DNA from 4 places in the Streptomyces sp. NPDC127068 genome. Region 3 is predicted to be linked to each of the others. Evidence: riboswitches for the same ligand, from Rfam matches in the RefSeq annotation. Region 3 holds a riboswitch; each other region holds the start of a gene.

Region 1 (3,842 bases), on a different contig from region 3:
TTCGACGTCCCCGAGCGCCGGAGCGGCTCCGGGCGACGCGCGGCCTTGCGGCGGTGGGCCGCGATCCCGCGCTCCGTGTGCGCGGCCATCAGCACGCCGGCCCGCTCCGCGTCGCGCCGGGCCACCGCGTCGATGATCGCCCCGCGCTCCGTCCACTCCTCGGCGGGCCGCTGAGCGGGCTCGACCGTGTACATCCAGGCGGTCTTGTGCCGCACCTGGGTGAGCATGGCGATCAGCCCGTGGCTGGCGCAGGCCTGGATCAGCGTCTCGTGGAACCAGCTGCCCAGGGCACGCAGCTCGTCCCCGGTCCCGTTCCCCGCCCGCTCCTGCCCCAGGCGCACCAGTCCGCGCAGCACCTTCAGATGGGCGTCCGTGCGCCGTTCGGCCGCGCGGGACGCCCCCAGGGGCTCCAGCAGCCGTCGCACGTCGAGCAGGTCGGCCGCCTCCCGGTCGGTCGGCTCGGCGACACAGGCCCCCGCATGTCTACGGGTGACCACGAACCCCTCGGCCTCCAGCGTGCGCAACGCCTCGCGCACCGGGACGCGGGAGACTCCGTAGCGGCGGGCGAGCACGTCTTCGGTGAGTCGGCTCCCCCGCTCCAGTGCACCGCTGACGATGTCGTCCCGAATGGCCGTGCATACCGAATGGGCGGGAATGCGCATGGGGGGACCTCCGCTTCCGTGCCCGCGAAACGCGGTCGATCGACATTGATTCGGTGACTCTATTGCAGCTCGCCGGAATTTCCGACCGCTCTTCACCGTTCCCTGGAATTTCCGGACGATGGATTACCCGCCGGCGACCGGGTCACGGGGCGCTCGGCCGGTAGGGCGCCCGCGGTCCGGGAACGACGAAAGCCCCGGCCGGAGCCGGGGCTTTCGGTGGTGCCGTCCTTGGGGGGAGGCTCAGAGGGACACGCCGTGCGCGCGCAGGTAGGCGACGGGGTCGAGGTCGGAGCCGTACTCGGCGCTCGCCCGCGCCTCGAAGTGCAGGTGCGCCCCGGTCACGTTGCCGGTGGCACCCGCGAGGCCGATCTGCTGGCCCGCGGTGACCGACTGGCCCGCGGTGACGGCCACGGACGACAGGTGCGCGTACTGGGTGTAGGTGCCGTCGTGCATCTTGATGACGACGTTGTAGCCGTAGGCGCCGCCCCAGCCGGCCTCGACCACGGTGCCGTAGCCGACGGACTGGATCGGGGTGCCGGTGCCGGCGTGGAAGTCGATGCCGGTGTGGGTACCGGAGGACCAGATGCTGCCGCCCGCGCCGTAGGAGGTGGAGACGTGGCCACCGGCGACGGGGCTGACGTAGGTCGTCAGGCGCTTGCGCTCGGCCTCGCGGGCCGCCCGCTCCTCGGCCTCGCGCTCCTTCGCGGCCTCGGCCTCGGCCCGGCGCTTCTGCTCGGCGAGGCGCTGCTTGGTCTCCGCCTCGACGAGCTTCAGGGCGGCGGCCTCGTCGGCGGCGATCTGCTGCACCGCGGCCTGGGTGTCGATCTCGTCGGCGACGGCGTCCCCGATGGAGATCGTCTTGGTGAGACCCGTGTCCTCCAGGGCGGAGGGCTCGTCGACGGCCAGGGCGGGGGAGGCGAGGGTGCCGATGACACCGGTGGTGGTCAGCGTGGCGACGCCCGCGACGTTCGCGGTGGTGCGCGACATGCGCGTCGGACGACGGTGCTTCCCGGTGGCGCGGGTGAACGCCATGAAGTGGGTGGTCCTTTCCTTCCTTCTCGCCTACCGGGTTAGCTGACGGGTTCGGAGCAGGAAGGTCTCCTACGGACCCCCTCCGCGTGGCGACGGGCGTCCGATTCACCCCAGGGACGGTTGGGTCCCCGGCTCCCCAGGCTCGCGCCGTAGGGGGATTCGGCGATGACTGTCCGGTGCCGCGGCTGCGGCGTACCGCACGACGGGCAGTCGACCTGACGCTAAGCCGGAGATCTTTCCTACGACAAACGGATCGGCGGTTTTGTTGCGCACGCCACACCGCGGACCGCAACGTCCGGCGCTTTCGGGACATCCGGGCCCGGCGCCCGGGGGCGCCGCGCTGACGGTGCGTGAAACGCCGGCCGGACGCACGGAGGTGCCGTCCCGTCGGACGACGGAACGGCACCCACCGCGGTCGCTCCTAGCCGGAGACGACCGTGACCTCGCCGATGCCGAGCGCCTTCACCGGCTCCTCGATCTGCGTCGCGTCGCCGACCAGCACCGTCACCAGACGCTCCACCGGGAAGGCGTTCACGACGGCCGCCGTGGCCTCCACGGTGCCGGTGGCCGCGAGCCGCTGGTACAGCAGCCCCTGGTAGTCGTCCGGGAGTTCCTGCTCGACCTGGTCGGCGAGGGTGCCCGCGACAGCCCCGGCCGTCTCGTACTTCAGCGGGGCGACGCCCACCAGGTTCTGCACCGCGACGTCCCGTTCGGCGTCCGTCAGGCCCTCGCCGGCGAGCGTCCGCAGGACCTTCCACAGGTCCTCCAGCGCGGGCCCGGTCGACGCCGTGTCGACGGAACCGGAGATGCCGAGCAGCGCCGCGCCCGTGCCGTTCGCCGTCGACCGCAGCACCTGGGCGAAGGCCCGCACGCCGTACGTGTAGCCCTTCTCCTCGCGCAGCACGCGGTCCAGTCGCGAGGTGAGCGTGCCGCCCAGGCAGTAGGTGCCGAGGACCTGGGCCGGCCACACCCGGTCGTGCCGGTCGGCCCCGAGACGGCCGATCAGCACCTGGGTCTGGACCGCACCCGGCCGGTCCACGATGAAGACCCGGCCGCTGTCGTCGGCGGTCACCGGGGGCACCAGGCGCGGGGTCGCCGGACCGCCCGTCCAGGCCCCGAGGGTGTCCGCGAGGACCGCGTCGACGTCGACGCCGGTGAAGTCCCCCACGATGACGGCGGTCGCCGTGGCGGGCCGCACGTTCTTCTCGTAGAGGGCGCGCACGGCGGCCGAGTCGATCGCCGCGACGGTCTCCTCGGAGCCCTGGCGCGGGCGGGACATCCGGACGTCCGCGGGGAACAGCTGCTTGTACAGCTCCTTGGCCGCGCGCCGGCCGGGGTTGGCCGTCTCGTGCGGGATCTCGTCCAACCGGTTGCGGACCAGGCGCTCGATCTCGCTGTCGGCGAAGGCCGGCGCGCGCAGGGCGTCGGCGAGCAGCCCGAGGGCCTTCGGCAGCCGGGAGGCGGGCACTTCGAGGGAGATCCGGACACAGGGGTGGTCGGCGTGCGCGTCGAGGGTGGCGCCGCAGCGCTCCAGCTCGGCGGCGAACTCCTCGGCCGTGTGCTTGTCGGTGCCCTCGGAGAACGCCCGCGCCATGATGGTGGCGACTCCGTCGAGGCCGGCCGGCTCGACGTCCAGCGGGCTGTCCAGCAGCACCTCCACGGCGACGACCTGCTGTCCGGGGCGGTCGCAGCGCAGCACGGTCAGGCCGTTGCCCAGCGTCTGGCGGGTGGGCTCGGGGAAGGCCCAGGGGCGGGCGTCACCGGGCTGCGGCTGGGGGTGGAAGTCCATGGTCACGACTGGCTGGGCCTCGGTCACTTGGCCGCCTCCTCGTCTGCGTTCTCGTCGGCCCCGGCGTCGGCGGCACCGTCCGCGTCGGGCTCCGGGTGGTCCAGCGGCTCGTAGACGAGCACCGCGCGGTTGTCGGGCCGCAGTCGCGCCGCGGCGACCTCCCGGACCTCCTCCGCGGTGACGTCCAGGACCCGCTGGACGGCGGTCAGGGCGAGCTGGGGGTCACCGAACAGGACCGCGTACCGACACAGTTCGTCGGCGCGGCCGGCGACCGTGCCCAGCCGGTCCAGCCACTCGCGCTCCAGCTGTGCCTGGGCGCGCTCCATCTCCTCCGGGGTCGGCCCCTCGGCGGCGAAGCG
Region 2 (3,842 bases), on a different contig from region 3:
CGTCTCCGAACTGCTCGGCGAGACCGTCGCCGACCGGGAGGCGATCGTCGAGTCCGCCACCATGGAACCCACCCGCGCCGGCGGCTGGACCTACTGGCAGGCCGGCGCCCCCGGCCGGGGCATGCAGGCCCTCCGCGTCCGGGTGCCGTACGGCACCCAGGGCGACATCGTGCGGGTGCACCCCGGCGAGGAGTGGCTGTACGTCCTGTCCGGACGGCTGCGGCTGCGACTCGGGGACAGCACCCATGTGCTCGCGCCCGGCGACAGCGCGCACTTCGACTCGCTGACCCCGCACCGGATCGGCGCCGCCGACGAGGACGGGACCGACCTCCTCTTCGTGCACACCTTGTTGCAGAGCCCGACCGCCGCGCTGTGCCTAGGCCCGACGGACGTCCACACCCCGGGAGACTTCCGATGACCGAGCCCGTTCCCCCCACCGACCCGGCGGCGCCCCCGGCGGTCCAGCCCGTCCCGCGCCCGCGCATCGAGGACAAGATGCCGCCGAGCATCTGGATCCGACTGCTCATCTACGTCGCGGTCGGGCACCTCGTCGCCGCCTTCATCTGGCTGCTGTTCGAGGTCGGAGCCAAGTGAGGCGCTGACGTCAGTCGAGCAGCCGGGACCGGAGGCGGGCGCGCAGGTCCGGCGTGAGCCCGATGGCCTGCGTCAGGTAGGCGTCCGTGCCGCCCCAACATCGATCGATGCTGTCGAAGGCCGCCGCCAGGTATTCCGAGCGTGCGTCGAACAGCGGGCTCAGCAGTTCCATCACCTCCGGCGCGTACCCGTCGACCGCGTCCGCGCTGCGCTGCACCCGGTACCGCCGGTGCGCGGCGTTGGACTTCAGGTAGTCCTCCTCGATCGCGTCCCGTTCGACGCCGAGTGCGAGCAGGGTCACGGCGATGGACAGGCCCGCCCGGTCCTTGCCCGCCGCACAGTGCAGGAGCGCCGGCACGCTGTCCTCCGCGACCGCCCGCAGCACCCGTGCGTGTTCCGCGGTCCGCTCCTCGATCAGCACGCGGTACGAGGTGACCATCTGCTCGACCGCCCGCCCCCCGGCCAGGAGGGCGCGGAGCTGGGCGAGGTCGCCCCGGCGCACCATCCGCCAGAACTCCGCGCCGTCGGCCGGGTCGCTCAGCGGCAGGTTGACGTTGCGCACGCCGGGCAGTTCCACGTCATGGCCGTCGAGCCCGCGGTCGGCGTCGTTGCGGAAGTCGAAGATCGTGTGCAGCCCCAGCCCGGTCAGGTAGCGACGGTCCTCGTCGGTCGCGTGGGCGAGGTGGCCGCTGCGGAACAGCACCCCGTGTCGGACCCGCCTGCCGTCCGCGGTCGGTAGACCACCCAGATCACGGAAGTTGCGCACGCCGGTCAGTTCGGGCTCGGTGGACGGGATCTGCTGCGTCACGGGGGCTCCTCCCAGTCCCCCGCCGGCGCCGTCCGTCAGCGGGGCGCTTCAGACGATACGACATCACTTGCTCGGACAATCACCTTGCACGAGGGCTTTCGTTGGTGATCCTCAGCCATGTCATGCATGAGGGAATCCACCAATGAAAGGGTGATTTGCGCCTTTGGTCGGATTGAGCGGCTTTGGTGTAACTGGCCAGGAAATAAGGCGCCCTAGGGGGAGAGGTCGTGACCGGGATCATAGTGGTCACGGTGGGTGGTGATCACCGGTTCGCCGGCTGCCCGCCCCGGCCCGGGAATTGGCATCGGCGAGCCCCGCCGCCATCGACGCAGGGTGACCGGAACGAGCGGCGAGGATCAAGAAACAGCAGGCCGCTGACGGGTGCTCGGTTGTCGGGGCCGTTCCCGCTCGCTTAGCGTCACGCTCACTCCGGGCGGACGCCTAGTCCTGCCGCCGCTCGGTATCCCCATCTCACCACCCGACATCGGCAGGAGCGGGGAACCCACACGCAGTACGCCGCATCCGGGCGACCGGACCGGCTCGGGGTGAAGCCGCGCGAGCGCGGCCGGGCAGCTCCAGCCCGAACCCGACAGCTCACCTCGTAGGCGCCGGAGAGGAACGCACCATGCCCGCGACGGGAAAGCACCGCCGTCCCAAGTCCGCCCGGCTCGTCCGGACGATCGCCATCGCCGGAACCGGTGGTGCGGCAGCCCTTGCGCTGCCGCTGATCGGCGCCACCCAGGCCCAGGCCGCGACCCCGCAGTCCGCCTCCGCGCTCGCCCCCGCGACCTCGGTCGCCGTGGCGCCCCAGGCGGCCCCCGAGGCGCCCGCACAGCAGCCCGCCGAGCTCACGACCTACTCCGTCAAGGTCGGCGACCACCTGTCGAAGATCGCTGACGACCAGGACCTGCGCGGCGGTTGGCAGCGGCTGTATCAGGACAACCGGACCGCCGTCGGATCGAATCCCGATCTGATCACGCCCGGCCTCAAGCTCACCCTCGGCGGCAAGGCCGCAGCCACGGCCACCGCGCCGAAGCAGGCCGCGCCGAAGCCCGCCGCACCCCAGGCCGCCGCCCCGAAGGCCGCCGCCCCGAAGGCCGCCGCTCCCCAGGCGACCGCTCCCCAGGCCGCGCAGCCCGAGCAGGCGGCCCCCGCGGCCCCCGCCGCGCCGAAGCCCGCCGCCCCGAAGGCCGTGCCCGTCGCGGCCCAGGCCCCGGCCGCCACCGCGAGCGCCGGTGGCTACACGCTGCCGGTCGCGAGCGGTGTGGGCACGCCGTACCGCGCCTCCGGCAGCATGTGGTCCAGCGGCTACCACACCGGCGTCGACTTCAGCGTCCCCTCCGGTACCCCGCTCAAGGCCGTCGGCTCCGGCACCGTCGTCTCCGCCGGTTGGGCGGGCGCCTACGGCAATCAGGTCATCATCCAGCTCGCCGACGGCAAGTACGCCCAGTACGCCCACCTCTCGCAGCTCGGCGTCTCCGCGGGCCAGTCCGTCTCGGGCGGCCAGCAGATCGGCACCGCGGGTTCCACCGGCAACAGCACCGGACCGCACCTGCACTTCGAGATCCGCACCTCCCCGTCCTACGGCTCCGACGTCGACCCGCTGTCCTACCTGCGGTCGAAGGGCGTCGCGATCTGACCCCCCGCGGCCACCGGCCGCACCAGCCCACGCGGGGCCGTATCGACGGATACGGCCCCGCGTCGCATGTCGGCACCGGTGCAGGGCGGCGCCGAGCGGTGCGGGGGAGCCGGGCTATTCCCGACTCGACGAAATGAGTCGCATGGCCTTTATCACGTGCCGTCAAGCCCCATGGCGCATTATTACGGTGGCGTAGGTCACGTGGAGAGGTGAAAAATGGGCCGACGTGACAGCAGAGTCGACATTCCTCGCCCTTGACGACATCCGGTCCTACGCAGCCGTCGGCGACAGCTTCACGGAAGGTGTCGGAGACCCCGGCCCCGACGGTACGTTCGTGGGATGGGCCGACCGGCTGGCCGTCCTCCTCGGCGACCGGCTACCCGAACCCACCTTCCGCTACGCCAACCTCGCCGTCCGCGGCAGACTCCTCGATCAGATCGTCGAGGAGCAGATCCCCCGGGCCCGGCAACTCGCGCCCGACCTGGTGACCTTCAGCGCGGGCGGCAACGACATCATCCGGCCGGGCACCGACCCCGACGAGGTGGCCGAGCGGTTCGAACGGGCCGTCGCCGATCTGGCCTCGTCCGTCGGCACGGTCATGGTCACCACCGGCTTCGACACCCGTGGCATCCCCCTCCTCAAGCACCTGCGCGGCAAGATCGCCACCTACAACGGCCATGTGCGGGCCGTCGCCGACCGCTACGGCTGCCCCGTCCTCGACCTGTGGTCCCTGAAGAGCGTCCAGGACCGCCGTGCCTGGGACGAGGACCGGCTGCACCTCTCGCCCGAGGGACACACCCG
Region 3 (3,842 bases):
CCCGTTCCGTACGCGTCCGGACCGGGCACCCGTCCGTACTGCCGGCGGCGGGGCGGGGAGCGACGTCCGGGCCGCTGCCTGCGGAAACGGATGGTGGTCCGGGCGCCCGAGTGGTGTAGAGTCGGGTTTACCGACGCGGGGTGGAGCAGCTCGGTAGCTCGCTGGGCTCATAACCCAGAGGTCGCAGGTTCAAATCCTGTCCCCGCTACTCAGGCCGAAGGCCCGGAAGCCCAGTGCTTCCGGGCCTTCGGTGCGTCCGGGTGAGGTCTGGGTGACCGCTGCCGGTCGTCCGCGTTCACCCGTACGGCCCGTACGGCTCGCTGCGCGTCCCCGGTGGGGCAAGCCTGGGGGCGGCGGGCGGTGACGGGCACGGAGGCGGCGGGAGACGGTACGTGGGCCACGGAGGCGAGCCGACCGACGGTGCCGGGTCCCCCGACCCGGTGCCCGACCCGGTGCCCGGTCCCGTAGCGGAGACGGCGCCCGGCCTCGTACCGGACCCGGCCCCCGACCCCGTACCGGAGAGGGGCCCCGACCCCGTGCCGGGGGCGGCGCCCGGTACGGGCCGGCACCGGCGCTCCACCCGCCGCGGCAGCTGGTTCGTTCGGGTGCTGCCCGTCCTGCTGATCGTCATCGGACTGTTCTACGACGAGCTCACCCCGCTGCACCTCACCGCTTCCCCCCTCTTCGCCGCCGCACCGCTGGCCGCCGCGCCCTTCTACGGCCGCCGCGGGACCGTGGCCGTCGGGCTGATGGCCTGCGCCGCCGCGCTGGGCGAGCGGTCCGCGGACGGCGGCCTGGCGCGGGCCGACGCCATCACCGACCTCGCGACCATCGTGACGGTGTCCGTGCTCGCCGTCGTCATCAACGGCCTCGCCCGGCGCAGCAACGCCCGGCTCGCCTCGGCACGGGAGATCGCGGAAGCCGCCCAGCGCGCCGTGCTGCCGGAGCCCGCCGACCGGATCGGCGGCCTCGACGTCGCCGCCCGCTACGAGGCCGCACAGGCCGACGCGTCCATCGGGGGCGACCTGTACGCCGTGCAGGACACCCCGCACGGGGTCCGGCTGGTGGTCGGTGACGTACGGGGCAAGGGGATCACCGCGGTCTCCGCGGTCGCGGTGCTCATCGGCGCGTTCCGGGAGGCCGCCGAGCAGGAGGCGACCCTGGAGGCCGTGGCCCGACGGCTGGAACGCGCCCTGGCCCGGGAGGGGACCCGCCGGCGCGGGGTCGACGACTTCGAGGGGTTCACCACCGCCGTACTCGCCGAACTCCCGCACGGGCAGGACGTCGTACGGGTCCTCAACCGGGGGCACCCGCCGCCGCTGCTGCTGGCCCCGGACGGCGCTCTGACCGTCCTGGACCCGCGCCGCCCGGCGCTGCCGCTGGGCATGGCCGACCTCGGGGTGTGGCCCGACCGGTGCGACGAGGCGCCCTTCCCTCCCGGCACGACCCTGCTCGGCTACACCGACGGGCTCTCCGAAGCGCGGGACGTGCACGGTGAGTTCTACGACCCGGTGGCGCGGTTGCGCGGCCGGACCTTCTCCGACCCGAACGCCCTGCTCGCCGTCGTCATCAACGAGGTCGCCTGGCACACGGAGGGCGGCTCGGAGGACGACCTGGCCCTGCTCGCGGTCCGCCGGCCCTGAACACCCGGCACGCCACTTCCGCCACTTCCGTCACGTCGTCACCCCGCCGGAGGCGCCCACTCACACCCCGTGACGGACCCCTCCCCGTCGATAACAACTGAGCCACCGTCAGAGAAAGTTCTCTGCTCCGGGGAATATTGTCCAACTGTCAACTCGCCCTGTTCCGCCCGCCCGTGCCCCGATAAGTCCCTGCCATCGGCGGGAACGATCAACTGGAAGCGCTTGGAATCCGGCCCCCGGGTCTATTAACGTTCGATAACGCAGCGCGGTCGTCCCAGCCGTCACCAGAGTCGGCTCCGTGCGCACGCGCCGAATCCCGCAAGGGAACCGGGGAACCACCACCATGGGGTGAATCGGGCAGCCTCTTCTCAAGGACGCCCGTAGGAGACCTTCCTGCTCCGAACCCGTCAGCTAACCCGGTAGGCGAGAAGGAAGGAAAGGAGTACGCCTCAGTGGCGTCCAATCGGCCTGCCCCCGAAGCTCCCTACGTGCCGAAATCGGCCGAGGACGGGGCCCCCTCCACCTCCCCCTACGGCCGGGTCTACGGACCCGATGTGACCGAGGGCGAGACCCGCGAGGTCTGGAACCCGACCGCCGACACCGTCCGACCCGTGCGCGGTCGGCACCGCGTCGCCAAGCAGCGCGGCGGACTCGCCCGCAGCTCCACCGTCCTCGGCGTCGGCGTCATCGCCGCGGTCGGCGCGGGCGGCATCGCCACCGCGCAGGGCGGCAAGCCGGCCGTGAAGATATCGATGCCCGACATCGGCTCGATCATGCCCGGCGACTCCTCCGCGGACACCGCCACCCAGGCCGCCGCACCCGCCGTCGCCCCGCTCACCGGCGCCGGCGTCACCAGCGCCGACACCGCCGAGGGCGCCACCGACGCCGGCGAGGCCCTGCGCGCCCGCATCATGCAGCAGGCCGAACAGCAGCAGGACCAGGCCGAGAGCGCCACCCGCGCCGCCGCCGAGAAGGCCGCCGCGGAGAAGGCCACCAAGGACGCCGCCGCCGCCGAGGCGAAGGCCAAGGCCAAGAAGGAAGCCGAGGCGAAGGCCAAGAAGGAAGAGGAGCGGAAGAAGAAGGAGGCCGAGCGCGCGAAGGCGGCTGCCGCGGCGAAGGCCAAGGCCGAGCGGGAACGCATCGCCAAGCTCGCCAAGAGCTTCTCCCTCCCGCTCTCCTCGTACACGCTGACCTCGACCTACGGGCAGTCCGGCGCGATGTGGTCCTCCGGCTCCCACACGGGCCTCGACTTCGCCGCCCCGACCGGCACCCCGCTGAAGGCCATCGGCAGCGGCACCATCACCGAGGCCGGCTGGTCCGGTTCGTACGGATACCGCACCGTCCTCACCCTCAACGACGGCACCGAACTCTGGTACGCCCACCAGTCGTCGATCGGTGTGAGCGTCGGTCAGAAGGTCTCCACCGGCGAGGTCATCGGCCGCGTCGGCGGCACCGGCAACGTCACCGGTGCCCACCTCCACCTGGAGGTCCACCCCGGCGGCGGCAGCGCGGGCATCGACCCGGCCGCCTACCTGCGCGGCAAGGGCCTCAGCCTCTAGTCGACCGGTCGACGGGCGGGCCGCGGTGACGCGGGCCGGGCGGCGCCGTACGAAGCTCCGGCGCTCCGGCGCACCCCGCCCGCACACCCCGTACCCCCGTCCCCCACGAGGGCCGGGCACCGCTCGTGTCCTGCGCGGCGCCCGGACCTGAGACGGGTCATCCCCCACGTCCGGGTGCCGACGGTCCTGGCGTTCACCCTCCGACGTCAGGGCCGCCGGTCCCCGGGAAGGGGCCGCGGGGGGCACGGTGTTGACTGGGGCCATGACCACTCTGCGCCCGTTGGGCCCGTCCGGTATCGATGTCTTCCCGCTCGCCCTCGGCGGCAACGTCTTCGGCTGGACCGCGGACACCTCCCAGACCTTCGCCGTCCTCGACGCCTACGCGGGCGCCGGCGGCAACTTCGTCGACACCGCCGACTCCTACTCCGTCTGGGCGGACGGCAACCAGGGCGGCGAGTCCGAGTCCCTCATCGGCCGCTGGATGGCCGCGCGCGGCAACCGCGCCGAGGTCGTCGTCGCCACCAAGGTCGGCGCCCACCCCGCCTACAAGGGCCTGTCGCCCACCACCATCAAGGCCGCCGCGGAAGCGTCCCTCACCCGGCTGGGCACCGACTACATCGACGTCTACTACACGCACTTC
Region 4 (3,842 bases), on a different contig from region 3:
GTTGCGGTTCGACGGCCCGGTGGAGATGGCCACCTGGCGGTTCGCCACCGAACCGCTGCGCCTCGGCGGCCGGGACATCGAGCGGGGGGACCCGGTGCTGGTGGTGCTCGCGGCGGCGGACCGCGACCCGGAACGCTTCGACCGGCCCGACACCCTGGACCTGACCCGGCGCGACAATCCGCACCTCGGATACGGCCACGGAATCCACTACTGCCTCGGCGCGCCACTGGCCCGGTTGGAGGGTCGCGCCGCGCTGGTCACCCTGCTCCGCAGGCTCCCTGACCTGCAACTCGCCGCCGCTCCGGAGGAATTGCGGTGGCGCGGCGGCCTGATCATGCGGGGCCTGCGGACGTTGCCCGTGCGGTTCGCTCCGGCCGCCGTGACCAGCAGTGGTGACGTCAGATCAGTTCCGTGATGCCTGCGTGATCTGCGCTGCATTGACTTGTGACAGGCGTTCGACTCCGGCTACCTTCACGACGAATCGGCCGCCCCCAGCCGCCGTGTTCGGTCCTGCTGTCGTACGAAAGGCCACCGCATGCTCTCCGGGAACGGTCGTCATCGACGCCCCCGACAGGCCCCCCCTCTGGTCGTTGCGGCCGGGGTGACCAGCTCCGCGATCGTCCTTCCGCTGCTCGGTGCGAGCGGTGCGACCGCGGCGGAGGCAGCGACCTGGGACCGGCTCGCGGAGTGCGAGAGCGGCGGCGCGTGGAGCGCGAACGACGCCAACGGCTTCTACGGCGGTCTCCAGCTCACCCAGGAGGCGTGGGAGAAGCACGGCGGGCTCACCTACGCGGTCAGCCCCGACCAGGCCAGCCGGTCCCAGCAGATCACCGTGGGCGAGCGCATCCTGGCCGCGCAGGGACCCACCGCCTGGCCGGGGTGCGGCGAAGCCGTGGGCCTCGTCAAGGGCGGCCCGGCGGCGGCCGTGGACCCGGGCGTTCCGTCCAAGTCGGACAAGGGGAACAAGGGCAGCGCGGTCATCGACACCGCCCCGGGCGGGGTGGCCGCCGGCAAGTCGGACGGGTCCCGTTCCACCGCGGACCGGCCCGCGTCCCAGACCCCCCGACCGGCGGAGACGACGGAACCCGGTTCCTCGACCTCGCCGAGCGCTTCGGAGGACGCCTCCGGTTCCGCGGCTCCCTCCGACGGCGCCACCTCCCCCGGCGCCACGGGTTCTTCGGGACCCTCGGACTCCGCCGACCCCTCGGACTCGTCGAGTTCCTCCCCGTCGTCCGAGGCGTCCCCCGGGGAGTCCTCGTCGAGCGGCGACCCGGCAGACGGGACGCCCGGTACGGGCACTGGCAGCGAGTCGGCCGAGCCCGGCTCCTCGTCCCCCTCGTCAGGCGCCTCCGAGGCGGCTGCGGACGCTTCGACGACGGCGGAGGCGAAGGAGGGTTCGGGCCGTCACCGCGGCGCCCCGGCGGCCGAGGAGGCCGCCGCCTCCCGGGAGGGCGACACCGCGGCGGAGCACGCCTCGCGCAGCAGTGCATCCCGTGACGAACTGGACAAGTCGTACACGGTGCAGTCCGGTGACAACCTGTCGGCGATCGCCGACTCCCAGGGTGTCGAAGGGGGTTGGTCGACCCTCTACGACGGCAACAAGGGCACGGTCGGAACGGACCCCGACCTCATCCTCCCTGGCCAGAGCCTTGACCTGGCGCCCGAAGCCACCGAAAAGAAGCAGTAGTTCGCTCCTTAATGTCCGTTTTGAGGTGTGGGGCGGAAGTGAGACATGGGTCTCATCGACCCGGCTGAGCTTTGAGTTTCGGCCCGCCCCATGCCTACGGTCATGGCCGTTCGCCAATGCGGGCACCGACCTCCGTCACGCCGAATCCTGCCGACGGAAGTTCGGGAAACTCGACGCGTGAAGCGCCGTGGGCAGGAGCGGGGGACCCAAGGTAAGCGCCGGACGGGGTCGTTCGGGGAGTCGACGAGACTCCCCGGGAGACGACCGGACGGCTAGGGGTGGAGCCGCGCGCTGGACGCGCGGCCGGGCACTCACTCGGCCCGAACCCGACAGCTCACCTCGTATGGCGTCGGTGAGGGGATGTCTTCATGCTGCTTTCCGGCAAGGGCAAGCACCGCAAGCCCAGCAAGGCCACTCGTATCGTCACCCTCGCGGGGGTCACCGGAGCGGCCGTCGCCGCCCCGCTGCTGACGGCGACCAGTGCGTCCGCCGCCACCGCCGCCGAGTGGGACCGCGTCGCCCAGTGCGAGTCGGGCGGCAACTGGTCCATCAACACCGGCAACGGTTACTACGGCGGCCTCCAGTTCTCCGCCTCCACCTGGGCCGCCTTCGGCGGAACCAAGTACGCGCCCTCCGCGAACCTGGCCACCAAGGCCCAGCAGATCGAGATAGCCGAGAAGGTCCTCGCCGGCCAGGGCAAGGGTGCCTGGCCGAGCTGTGGCGTCGGCCTCTCCAGCGCCCCCTACGGTGGCGGCGCCGCCGAGCAGCCGAAGCCGCAGACCCAGCAGCCGCAGCAGAGCGCCCCCGTGCAGCAGGCCCAGCCGAAGCAGCAGCAGCCGCAGCAGACCGAGCAGCGCGCCTCCCGCGCCGAGGACCGCGCCCCGGCCGCCCCGGCGCAGCCCGCCAAGCCGGCCGCGCCGACCAAGACGGTCGAGACCCCGACCGGCAAGAAGGTCGCGAAGGGCGACGGCGAGTACAAGGTCGTCAGCGGCGACTCGCTCAGCGCCATCGCCGAGGCCGAGGGCGTCAAGGGCGGCTGGCAGAAGCTGTACGAGCTGAACGACGACATCGTCGACGACGCCGACTTCATCTACCCGGGCCAGCAGCTCCACCTCTCCTGACCCCCGCTGAACCGGTGGTCACCGCCGGGCCCGACGGGCCCCACGGGACCACTCCCGGCTCCGGCCCGCCCCGGCCGTGAGCCGCACACCCGGTCCCGGGCCGCGCCCCGGCCCGGCCGGGAACCCGTCCCCTCGGGTCAGTCCGCCCCGGTGCGCCGCCCCCGTGCACCGGGGCGGCGGTGCGTCCCCGGCCGGCCGGGGACGCGTTGCGCCCCGAACGCGTCGGGGCTCAGGTGTAGCACCCCGAGCACATTTGTTTGCCGACGGAACAATTTGGTTTCCGTTTGTCCACGAGCCGGGTGGCCGGGTGGCCGAAGCCCCGGGGGCCGTTAGGCTCAGGGGCGGCGGGGCCACCGGCCCCGCATCACTGCGTCACATCCCAGAAGGAGATGCTCGTGCCGTCCATCGACGTCGTCGTAGCCCGGGAAATCCTGGACTCCCGAGGCAATCCCACGGTCGAGGTCGAGGTGGGCCTCGATGACGGCAGCACCGGCCGTGCCGCCGTACCGTCCGGCGCCTCCACGGGTGCCTTCGAGGCCCTGGAGCTGCGTGACGGTGACGCCAACCGCTACGGCGGCAAGGGCGTAGAGAAGGCCGTCCTCGCGGTCATCGAGCAGATCGGCCCGGAGCTCGTCGGTTACGACGCCACCGAGCAGCGCCTGATCGACCAGGCCATGTTCGACCTGGACGCCACCCCGGACAAGTCCTCGCTCGGCGCCAACGCCATCCTCGGCGTCTCGCTCGCCGTCGCGCACGCCGCCTCCGAGGCCAGCGACCTGCCGCTGTTCCGCTACCTGGGCGGCCCCAACGCGCACCTCCTGCCGGTGCCGATGATGAACATCCTGAACGGCGGCTCGCACGCCGACTCCAACGTGGACATCCAGGAGTTCATGATCGCGCCGATCGGCGCCGAGTCCTTCTCCGAGGCCCTGCGCTGGGGCACCGAGGTCTACCACACCCTCAAGAAGGTCCTGAAGTCGAAGGGCCTCGCCACCGGCCTCGGCGACGAGGGCGGCTTCGCCCCGAACCTCGGC

What was found. A riboswitch is a leader RNA that binds a small molecule or an ion and turns the genes downstream of it on or off. The one in region 3 is predicted to bind cyclic di-AMP.
Region 1: another riboswitch for cyclic di-AMP. It lies ahead of ACFWIA_RS19675 (M23 family metallopeptidase); the one in region 3 lies ahead of ACFWIA_RS30370 (M23 family metallopeptidase).
Region 2: another riboswitch for cyclic di-AMP. It lies ahead of ACFWIA_RS15600 (peptidoglycan DD-metalloendopeptidase family protein); the one in region 3 lies ahead of ACFWIA_RS30370 (M23 family metallopeptidase).
Region 4: another riboswitch for cyclic di-AMP. It lies ahead of ACFWIA_RS00645 (transglycosylase family protein); the one in region 3 lies ahead of ACFWIA_RS30370 (M23 family metallopeptidase).

The regions. Positions count from the first base shown of each region.
Region 1 covers NZ_JBHXEN010000029.1:78,381-82,222, reverse strand. The annotation lists gene ACFWIA_RS19680 (GntR family transcriptional regulator) at 1-662, opposite strand, end outside; gene ACFWIA_RS19675 (M23 family metallopeptidase) at 903-1,694, opposite strand; cyclic di-AMP (ydaO/yuaA leader) riboswitch at 1,707-1,869, opposite strand; gene ACFWIA_RS19670 (M16 family metallopeptidase) at 2,116-3,483, opposite strand; gene ACFWIA_RS19665 (M16 family metallopeptidase) at 3,507-3,842, opposite strand, start outside.
Region 2 covers NZ_JBHXEN010000021.1:61,103-64,944, forward strand. The annotation lists gene ACFWIA_RS15585 (helix-turn-helix domain-containing protein) at 1-418, shown strand, start outside; gene ACFWIA_RS15590 (DUF6126 family protein) at 415-594, shown strand; gene ACFWIA_RS15595 (tyrosine-protein phosphatase) at 605-1,402, opposite strand; cyclic di-AMP (ydaO/yuaA leader) riboswitch at 1,865-2,023, shown strand; gene ACFWIA_RS15600 (peptidoglycan DD-metalloendopeptidase family protein) at 2,028-3,041, shown strand; gene ACFWIA_RS15605 (SGNH/GDSL hydrolase family protein) at 3,268-3,842, shown strand, end outside.
Region 3 covers NZ_JBHXEN010000063.1:19,553-23,394, forward strand. The annotation lists tRNA gene ACFWIA_RS30360 (tRNA-Met) at 135-208, shown strand; gene ACFWIA_RS30365 (PP2C family protein-serine/threonine phosphatase) at 453-1,643, shown strand; cyclic di-AMP (ydaO/yuaA leader) riboswitch at 1,941-2,084, shown strand; gene ACFWIA_RS30370 (M23 family metallopeptidase) at 2,096-3,202, shown strand; gene ACFWIA_RS30375 (aldo/keto reductase) at 3,465-3,842, shown strand, end outside.
Region 4 covers NZ_JBHXEN010000001.1:143,352-147,193, reverse strand. The annotation lists gene ACFWIA_RS00655 (cytochrome P450) at 1-415, shown strand, start outside; gene ACFWIA_RS00650 (transglycosylase family protein) at 602-1,687, shown strand; cyclic di-AMP (ydaO/yuaA leader) riboswitch at 1,816-2,051, shown strand; gene ACFWIA_RS00645 (transglycosylase family protein) at 2,056-2,808, shown strand; gene eno (phosphopyruvate hydratase) at 3,204-3,842, shown strand, end outside.